Regions from separate parts of the Massilia haematophila genome, predicted to be linked through region 2. Evidence: predicted binding sites of a transcription regulator. Region 2 holds the regulator's gene; the other holds the start of a gene.
The links. Region 2 encodes sigma-54, which starts transcription at its own class of promoters, with help from an activator protein. Its sites were predicted from a motif close to TGGCANGNAANCTGCTTT; they were not measured.
Positions count from the first base shown of each region.

Region 1: ACFOPH_RS12895 (PEP-CTERM sorting domain-containing protein) is a predicted target of sigma-54. The motif match lies at 1,573-1,590, and genes of this name have one in related genera.

Region 1 is NZ_JBHRVV010000001.1:2,898,409-2,903,370, forward strand. Features, by position in the region: gene ACFOPH_RS12890 (hybrid sensor histidine kinase/response regulator) at 1-1,466, shown strand, start outside; gene ACFOPH_RS12895 (PEP-CTERM sorting domain-containing protein) at 1,621-2,223, shown strand; gene ACFOPH_RS12900 (GAF domain-containing protein) at 2,339-2,836, shown strand; gene tal (transaldolase) at 2,958-3,887, shown strand; gene ACFOPH_RS12910 (TetR family transcriptional regulator) at 3,962-4,588, opposite strand; gene ACFOPH_RS12915 (ISL3 family transposase) at 4,610-4,962, opposite strand, start outside.
Region 2 is NZ_JBHRVV010000001.1:4,769,450-4,774,411, forward strand. Features, by position in the region: gene lptC (LPS export ABC transporter periplasmic protein LptC) at 1-339, shown strand, start outside; gene lptA (lipopolysaccharide transport periplasmic protein LptA) at 370-933, shown strand; gene lptB (LPS export ABC transporter ATP-binding protein) at 936-1,694, shown strand; gene ACFOPH_RS21150 (RNA polymerase factor sigma-54) at 1,738-3,219, shown strand; gene hpf (ribosome hibernation-promoting factor, HPF/YfiA family) at 3,285-3,638, shown strand; gene ACFOPH_RS21160 (enoyl-CoA hydratase/isomerase family protein) at 3,779-4,864, shown strand.

The DNA.
Region 1 (4,962 bases), 1.9 Mb from region 2:
TCGAGGGCGAAGCGGTCACCACCGCTTATACCCGCCTGTCGCGCTACGGCTGGAGCGTCGCGCTCAGCGTGCCGACGACGACGGTCGGAAGTGCGACGCTCGAGGGCATTGCCCTCTATGGCTGGGGCCTGGCGCTGTCCCTGCTGGCAAGCATCGGCATTGCCTGGCTGCTGTCGGCGCGCATCGCCAGGACCTTCCGCACGCTGCAGGCGGCAACCGCCGCGCTCGGCACCGGCGAGCAGGCGACGGTGGCGCCCTCGCGGGTCAAGGAATTCCGCCTGATGGGCGAGGCCATCGAGACCGCGGCGAGGCAGCGCGCCGCCCACGAACAGGAGCGTTCGCGCCTGCTCGCCTCGCTCGAGCAGGCGCTCGAGGCAAGCCGCCAGTCCGGCCAGGTGAAGGACGAATTCCTCGCGATGCTCGGCCACGAACTGCGCAATCCGCTCAGCCCGATCGTCGCCTCGCTCGACCTGATGGACCTGCGCGGCGACCGGGCAAGCGAGCGCGAACGCGGCATCATGCGGCGCCAGGTCCAGCACATGAAGCGGCTGGTCGACGACCTGCTCGACGTGTCGCGCATCGCGACCGGCAAGATGGGGCTCGATCCGCGGCCGCTGAACCTGGCCGAGCTGGTGCGCCACGGCGCCGCCAGCCGCCCCGGAATGATCGTGGAGCTGGCGGCGCCCGCCGCGCTGTGGGTCCACGGCGACGAAAGCCGGCTGGCCCAGGTCCTGAACAACCTGCTGTCGAATGCCGAGCGCTTCGGCAAGGGCAAGGCGCGGGTCGGCTTGAGCGAGTGCGACGGCTGGGCGCGGCTGGAAGTGGCCGACAGCGGCATCGGCATGCCGCCCGAGCTGCTGGCGCGCGTGTTCGAACCCTTCTACCAGGCGCAGCAGCAGCTTGCGCGCAGCACCGGCGGGCTCGGCCTGGGCCTGGCGATCGTCCACAAGATCGTCGCGCTGCACGGCGGGCGGATCCGCGCCCACAGCGACGGTCCCGGCCGCGGCAGCCGCTTCGTGGTCGAGTTGCCGCTGGCGCCGGCGCCGGCGCCTTCCGCCACGCGGCTTGGCGCCCATGATGCGGCGCCCGAGCGCGTGCTGCTGGTCGACGACAACCTCGACGCCGCCACCGCCACGGCGGCGATCCTGGCCCAGCTCGGGCACGAGGTCTGCGTGGCCCACAGCGGGGCCGAGGCGCTGGCCGTCGCGGCGCGCTGCGCGCCCTCGGTGGCGTTCCTCGATATCGGCCTGCCGGACATGGACGGCTACGCCCTGGCGGGCGCGCTGCGGCGCCTGAGCCTGGCGCCGCGCCTGGTGGCACTGACGGGCTACGGCCAGCAGGACGACATCGGCCGCGCCCTCGACGCCGGTTTCGACCTGCACCTGACCAAACCGGCCACGCTCGACGAGCTGCGGCGTGCGGTCAACGGACAGGCGGCGCCGGAACCGGCGGCATCGGCAGGGTAAGCGCCAGCCCGGCGCCCGTCGAAAATCTTTACAGGATCGCGGGCCGCATGACACAAGTCGGCCGGAAAGCGAGCGTATTCAAGCACTTGGCGAGCAATTGAGCGTCTGGCCCGCTCCTTGCTATGGATGACAGCACCAAAACCAAGGAGGGGTCATGAAAATTCTGTCTTACCTTGCAGCCGCCGCGCTGTCCCTGCTGCCGCTGTGCAGCCAGGCGGGCGTCATCTACCAATGGCAGGCGACGAACGACGAAACGCCGTATGGCATCACCCTCGAACTCGAGTTCGACGAAGCCACGGTCCAGGCCGGCACGCTGAACTATTATTTCGAGCACTTCAACGACGATCTTCCGCCGCCCGGCCTGCTGAACCTGCGCTACACCTTCCCCGGTCCCTACGGCGTGCAATGGTCGCTGCAGGATGGCGGCTTCGAAAGCCAGCTGGGCTACATCGACCTGCAGCTCAGCTTCGGGGCGGACGGTTTCCTGAGCGGTTCGATCTACCTCAACGACAGCGAGAGCCACCTCTACATGGAGTCGGTCGGCCGGACATTTACCATTGTCGACGCCAACAGCGACTACGAAATGATCGAGGCCGGTTGCCCCTGGCACCGCCCCGAACCGTGCGCCGGCGCCACCGGCTACCTCGCGCGCGAGGGTGCAGAGCTTCCGGCCGAGGTCCCCGAACCGGCGACGCTGGCCCTGTTCGGCGCCGGCCTGCTGGCGGCAGCCCGCCTGCGGCGCAAGACTGTCCGGTAAGCCCGGCAGGCGGCAGGCGGGATCGGGCCCATCCTGATCGCTCCGATTCGCCGCCTGCCGGCCGCGCGTGCTGGCTGTAGAATAGTGCTTTTCGTCCAGCCTGATCGACAGCGCCATGCACATCAACCCAGAACGCAGCACCCGTCCCGACTACGACCTGCTGGTACGCCAGGTCACCAGCGTCCTCGAAGGCGAGCGCGACCTGATCGCGAACGCCTCGCAGTTCTCCGCGCTCGTCTACGACACCATCGCCGACCTGAACTGGGCCGGTTTCTACCTCACCGTCCCCGCTAAAAAGGGCGAAGGCCAGGACCTGCTGGTCGGCCCCTTCCAGGGCAAGCCGGCTTGCGCACGCATTCCCTTCGGGCGCGGCGTCTGCGGCGCCACCGCCGTCGAACGCAAGACCATCGTCGTGCCGGACGTGCACGCCTTCCCGGGCCACATCGCCTGCGACTCGGCCTCGAACTCGGAAATCGTGATCCCGCTGGTCAAGAACGACAAGCTGGTCGGCGTGTTCGACATCGACAGCCCGCAGCTGGACCGCTTCTCGGATGAGGACCGCGCGGGGCTGGAAGCGATGGTCGCGGCGTTCCTGGAAGCGACCGACTGCTGATGTCGGCGCTGCGCGGTTGGACGTTTCGACCGAACCAGCGCCGTACCGCGTGGGCACAGGTGTCCACCCTACAAGCAGCATGCAAATATTATTCGGTAGCATTATTAAATAGGCAAATTATATGAACCAGCTCGACCAACTGAAGCAATACACCACCGTGGTCGCCGACACCGGCGACTTCCAGTCGATCAAGGCCTACGCGCCGCAGGATGCGACCACCAATCCTTCGCTGATCCTGAAGGCCGTGCAGAAGCCGGAATACCGTCCGCTGCTGGAACAGGCCGTCGCCGGCGCCAACGGCGCATCGGTCGAGGCGATCGTCGACAATCTCCTGATCGCCTTCGGCGTCGAGATCCTGAAGTACGTCCCGGGCCGCGTCTCGACCGAGATCGATGCCGCCCTGTCGTTCGACACCGAAGCCACGGTCGCCAAGGGCCGCGAACTGATCGCCCTGTACGAAAAGGCCGGCGTCTCGCGCGAGCGCGTGCTGATCAAGATCGCCTCGACCTGGGAAGGCATCCGCGCCGCCGAGATCCTGGAAAAGGACGGCATCCACTGCAACCTGACCCTGCTGTTCTCGCTGTGCCAGGCCGTGGCCTGCGCCGAAGCGGGCGTCAAGCTGATCTCGCCTTTCGTGGGCCGCATCTACGACTGGTACAAGAAGTCGACCGGCACCGACTATCAAGGCGCGGACGATCCGGGCGTGCAGTCGGTCAAGCGCATCTACCAGTACTACCGCAAATTCGGCTACGACACCGAAGTCATGGGCGCGAGCTTCCGCAACACCTCGCAGATCCTGGAACTGGCAGGCTGCGACCTGCTGACCATTTCGCCGGACCTGCTGCAGAAGCTGGCCGACACCGACGCGCCGGTCGAGCGCAAGCTGGTGGCGGACGCCGATGTGGCCATCGAAAAGATCGCCGTCGACGAGAAGAACTTCCGCTTCATGCTCAACGAAGATGCGATGGCGACCGAGAAGCTGGCCGAAGGCATCCGCGCCTTCGTGGCCGATTCGGCCAAGCTGAAGAAGATGATCGAAGAACTGCGCTGATCGGCAGTTCATGGCAGAAAAAAGGCGCGGCTGGTCCGCGCCTTTTTTATTCCGCGCTCTTTATTCCGCGCTCTTTATTCCGTTTGCTTGGCGCGAATACCGTCGAGCAGGGTATCGAACACCTGTCCGCCGGTCTCGAGCAGGCTGAAGGAGCCGGGTTCGAACATCCAGTTGCGGATCAACCCATCCATCATCGACCACAGGCCGAGTGCCTGCACGCGCGCATTCACGTCCGCACGGATCTGTCCGCCGCGGATGCCCAGTTTAATGCGTTCTTCCACATGGGCCATCCACTCCTTCTTGCTCTGGCTGCGGCGCACCCGCACGGCGTCGAGTTCGCTCACGAATTCCACCTTCAGCGAAGCGATCTCGAACACCCTGCGCGCCTTCGGATCCTGCTCGGTTACCCGGAAGATCTCCAGCACGAAACTGCGCAGGTCGTCGAGCGGATCGGTCTCGCTGGCCTTGTTCAGCACGGTCAGCGCGCACTCGAACGGCAGCGTGGCGCGCTCCATCATCGCGTTGAAGAGCGCGCCTTTGTCGTCAAAATGCCAATAAATCGCGCCGCGCGTCACACCGGCAGCGCTTGCGATATGCTGCAAGGTCGTTCGCGATACTCCCTGTTCTACAAACAATTGCTCTGCTGCATCGAGGATGCTGTCTCGCGTAGCGGCCGCTTCTTCCTTGGTTCTGCGGGCCATCTTCTCTCCGTTTTTTTAGGTTCATCGCACTTTGCCGGGGAACGCATCCTTGATTTTCAGGAAGAAGTAGGATGCGTCCCGAAAACCGTAGGCCATGCGCTTGATGACCTTGATGCGGTTGTTGACGCCTTCAAGGATCGATGAGCTCATCGGATAGATGGCTGATGCCAGGATGCCGCGGCGATATTTGGCCAGGCGTTTGGCAAACTGGATCAGCGGTGCGATCTGGCTTTGCAAGGCGAGCTTGAGCCAGGCTTTCCACCGCCGGGCACCGTCCCGGACTGATGGCGCATACCAGATTTCCTTCAGCTCGGTCTTGAGCAGGTAAACCGTTGCCAAGGGCTGGTTGGCAGCCAACAGCTCTTCGAGCTTGA
Region 2 (4,962 bases):
TCGGAGGTGAGCAAGCCGGTGGTCGAGAGCATGGCGCCGGGGCGTCCGCGCATGACCATGCACGCCGACCGCGCCCAGATCCACCACCAGGAAAACCGGATCGAGCTGATCGACAACGTCGACATCGTGCGCCCGGCCACGCCGGCATCGGAAGGGATGCGCGCGCGCACCAGTGCGCTGACCGTGCTGGCCGACGAGGAGATCGTCAAGACCGACCGTCCGGTGCGGATGGAGCTCGGCGCGTCGACCGTGAACAGCGTCGGCCTGGTGGCCGAGAACCCGACCCAGAAGCTGCAACTCGGCCGCGGCCAGATCGTCTATCCGCCGCGCCAGCGCTGACCTACACAACACAAGGAACGAGCACCCAACATGAAAAAAATCCTCGCTGCCGCCGTCCTCACGCTGCTGTCGCTGTCCGCTTCGGCCGAACGCGCCGACTCGCTCAAGCAGGCTGTCGTCAACTTCGATTCGCTCGACATCGACGAGGTGACCCAGACCCGCATCCTGACCGGTAACGTGGTCCTCACGCGCGGCACGCTCACCATGAAGTCGGACCGCGCGCTGGTCAAGGAAACGCCGGAAGGCTACATGAGCGTCACCCTGACCTCGGGCCCCGGACGCGTCGCGACCTTCCGCCAGAAGCGCGACGGCGCCGGCGACATGTGGGTCGAGGGCCAGGCCGAGCGCATCGAGTACGACGAGCGCCAGGAACTGGTGAAGCTGTTCTCGAAAGCCGTCGTCAAGGAACTGGAAAACGGCCGCCTGACCAATGAACTGAACGGCGCCTACATCTCCTACGACAACCGCCGCGAAGTGGCCGCCGTGCGCAACGACGCGAGCGGCGAAAGCAAGGTCGGCGGCGGCCGCGGCACCCTGATCATCGCGCCGCGCCGCACCGGACCGGCGCCAGCGGCAGCACCCGCAGGAAAGTAAACATGAAAGATGCAAGCACGAGCAGCACCCTGGTGGTCCGGGGGCTGCAGAAAAGTTACGGCAAGCGCCTGGTGGTGCGCGACGTGTCGCTGGAAGTGGGCTGCGGCGAAGTCGTCGGCCTGCTCGGCCCGAACGGCGCCGGCAAGACCACGTCCTTCTACATGATCGTCGGCCTGGTGCCGTCGGACGCCGGGTCGATCGAGATCAACGGCACCGACATCTCCAGCCTGCCGATCCACCGGCGCGCGGTGCTGGGCCTGTCCTACCTGCCGCAGGAAGCTTCGGTGTTCCGCAAGCTCACCGTCGAGGACAACATCCGCGCCGTGCTGGAGCTGCAGCGCAACGACGACGGCAAGCCGCTCTCGAAGGACGCGATCAACGAGCGCCTCGATTCGCTGCTGGCCGAACTCCAGATCGAGAAGCTGCGCGAGAACCCGGCGCTGTCGCTGTCGGGCGGCGAGCGCCGCCGCGTCGAGATCGCGCGCGCGCTGGCCACCAATCCGCGCTTCGTGCTGCTCGACGAACCCTTCGCCGGGGTCGACCCGATCGCGGTGATCGAGATCCAGCGCATCGTGCGCTTCCTGAAGGAGCGCGGCATCGGCGTCCTGATCACCGACCACAACGTACGCGAGACGCTCGGCATCTGCGACCGCGCCTACATCATCAACCAGGGCGCCGTGCTGGCCTCGGGCCGCCCTGACGACATCATCGCCGACGAATCGGTGCGCCGCGTCTACCTGGGCGAGCACTTCCGCATGTAGCAATCGTAGCAATCACGAAGCGACAACCTGGCAGCAACAAGCGATGAAACAATCCCTGCAACTCCGGACTTCGCAGCACCTGGCGCTCACCCCGCAGCTTCAGCAATCGATCCGCCTGCTGCAGTTGTCGACGCTGGAACTGCACCAGGAAATCGAACAGATCCTGTCCGACAATCCCTTGCTCGAACGGCTCGACGATCCGCTCGACCACTCGGTGCGCCTGCTCGCCGACGGCGCCATCAACAGTGCGCCCGGCAGCGGCGAGGCGCCGGCCGCGCCCGGCGCGGAAGAGGGGGCCGCGAACGGCGAAGCGGTGGACGGTTTCGACGCCGCGGGCGCCGATGGCGAGCGCGATGCCGACCGCGGCGATGGCGACTGGGGCGAACCCGGACGTGGCGCCGGCAACGGCGAGGACGAGGATGGCCGCCCGCAGCTGGAAGCGGCCGGCGTCACGCTGCGCGAGCACCTGTCGGAACAGGTGCGGGTGACGGGACTGGGCATGCGCGACCGCGCGCTGGCCGAACTGGTGATCGACGCCATCGACGACAACGGCTACCTGGAAGAGCAGTTGGATGAGATCCACGCGCGCCTGCCCGAGGAGCTCGAGGTCGAGATGGACGAGCTGCGCTGCGCGCTGGCGCTGGTGCAAAGCCTCGATCCGGTGGGCGTGGGTGCGCGCAGCGCCGCCGAATGCCTGGCGCTGCAGATCCGCGCCATGCCTGGCGTGCCGCTGGTGACGCGGCGCATGGCCCTCAAGATCGTCGAGGGATATCTCACCTGGTTCGCGCAGCGCGAATTCAACAAACTGAAAAAGGCGCTCGACTGCGACGACGAAGACCTGCGCGAAGCCCAGGCTGTGATCCGCCAGTGCAATCCGCATCCCGGCGCGGCCTTCGCCTCGAGCACCTCGGACTACGTGGTTCCGGACGTAATTGTCCGGAAAACGAAGAACGGCTGGGGCGTGATGCTGAACCAGGACGTGATGCCGCGCCTGCGCGTGAACAACATGTACGCGGCCCTGCTCAAGCAGGGCAAGGGCGAAAGCCAGATGAGCGCGCAGCTGCAGGAAGCGAAGTGGCTGATCAAGAACATGCGCCAGCGCTTCGACACGATCCTGCGTGTATCGCAGGCAATCGTTGAGCGTCAGCGGAACTTTTTCAGCCATGGCGCGGTTGCCATGCGGCCCCTTGTGCTTCGTGAGATAGCTGATACACTAGGACTACACGAGAGCACAATTTCTCGTGTCACAACTCAGAAATTCATGCTGACCCCGCACGGCATGTTTGAGTTGAAGTATTTCTTCGGAAGCCACGTCGCCACCGAAGCGGGGGGCGAAGCGTCTTCGACGGCGATCCGGGCTCTCATCGCGCAACTGACAGGAGCAGAAGACCCCAAGAACCCATTATCCGATAGCAAGATCGCGGAAATGCTCGGTGAACAAGGAATGGTCATCGCACGCCGCACGGTTGCCAAGTACCGTGAAGCACTGAAAATTCCTCCCGTTAGTCTCCGCAAATCCTTGTAACGGCGGCACCCTCGCGCTTCCTTGTGGCGCGGCGCGGCAGCCGCCACATCTTCAAAGGAGTGTGTATGAATCTCACCATCAGCGGTCACCACCTCGACGTAACCCCCGCCATCCGTGAATACGTACAGAACAAGCTCGAACGCATTACCCGCCATTTCGATCAAGTGATCGACTCCCACGTGATCCTCGCGATCGACAATCTCACCGAAAAAGACAAAAGGCAGAAAGCCGAGATTAATGTGCGCATGTCCGGCAAGACCGTGCACGTGGAAAGCGTTGCGCAAGACCTGTACGCGGCGATCGACCTGTTGATGGACAGGCTGGATCGGCAGGTGATGAAATACAAAACCATCCTGCAGAATCATAGTCACGAGGCGCTCAAGCGCCGCCCTGAAGGCGGAGAGGCAGCCGTCGCCTGACAGGCCGGCAAGCACCGTCTGAACGAGGGCGCCCATGGCGCCCTTTTCATTTCCGGCATGTTCATTTCTTGCCGCGCCGTCAATACCCCAGTTGTCTCGTCCTTCGGTAGAATGCGTGTTTTTTCTACCACGGACCGACCATGACCGACTTCGTCCTGACCCGCGTTGCCAACGGCACCGGCACGATCACCCTCGACCGTCCGAAAGCATTGAACTCGTTATCGCTCGACATGGTGCGGCGCCTGACCGAGGTGCTGCTGGCCTGGCGCGACGACAGCAGGGTCGACGCGGTCGTGATCACCAGCAGCAGCGAAAAAGCCCTGTGCGCGGGCGGCGACATCCGCTTCTTCCACGAAGCCGGCCACGCCACGCCGATGGGCGGTAGCGCGCTGCTCGAGGATTTCTTCACCGAAGAATACGCCCTGAATCACCTGATTCACTTCTATCCGAAGCCTTATATCTCGGTCATGGACGGCGTCGTGATGGGCGGCGGCATGGGCATCGCCCAGGGCGGCCCGGACACCGGACTGCGCATCGTGACCGACCGCACCAAGATGGCCATGCCGGAAGTGAACATCGGCCTGTTCCCGGACGTCGGCGGCAGCCATTTCCTGTCGCATGCGCCTGGCCAGCTGGGCAACTACCTCGGTCTCACCGGCCTGACCATCGGCGCTGCGGATGCCTTGTATGTCGGCCTGGCGGACGTGCACGTCCCCGGCGCTCAGCTGGGCGCGTTGACGGCCTTGATCGCGTCGACGCCCGGCGCGCAACTGGTCGACGCAATCCGTGGATTCGCGGCCGGCTTCGCGAGTGAAGTGGGGCCCAGCCAACTACAGGCCCAGCGCGCCGCGATCGACGCCCACTTCGGCGCGGCGTCCGTTGCCGCGATCATGGCATCGCTCTCGCGCGACGAAAACCCGTTCGCCCAGAAGGCTTTGGCCGCGATGCGCCAGCGCTCGCCGCTGATGATGTGCGTGACCCGCGAGATGCTGGTGCGCGGCGCCGCGATGGATGTCGCCGACTGCCTGCGCATGGAACGCTCGCTGGTACGCCGCAATTTCGAGCACGGCGAAGTCCTGGAGGGCGTGCGCGCGTTGGTGATCGACAAGGACAATGCGCCGCAGTGGAATCCGGCCACGCTGGAGGAGGTGACGCCGGAGATGGTGGGGCGCTTTTTCGAGCCGGTATGGCCGGCGCATGCGCATCCGCTGCGGCACTTGGATTGAGTTGAGCGGTCGACCTTATGCGCAGGCTCAGGAAGTTGGCAAGCGAGCTCGTTGAAGACGGAACACAGTAAAGAAAAAGGGGAGCGTTGTCGCTCCCC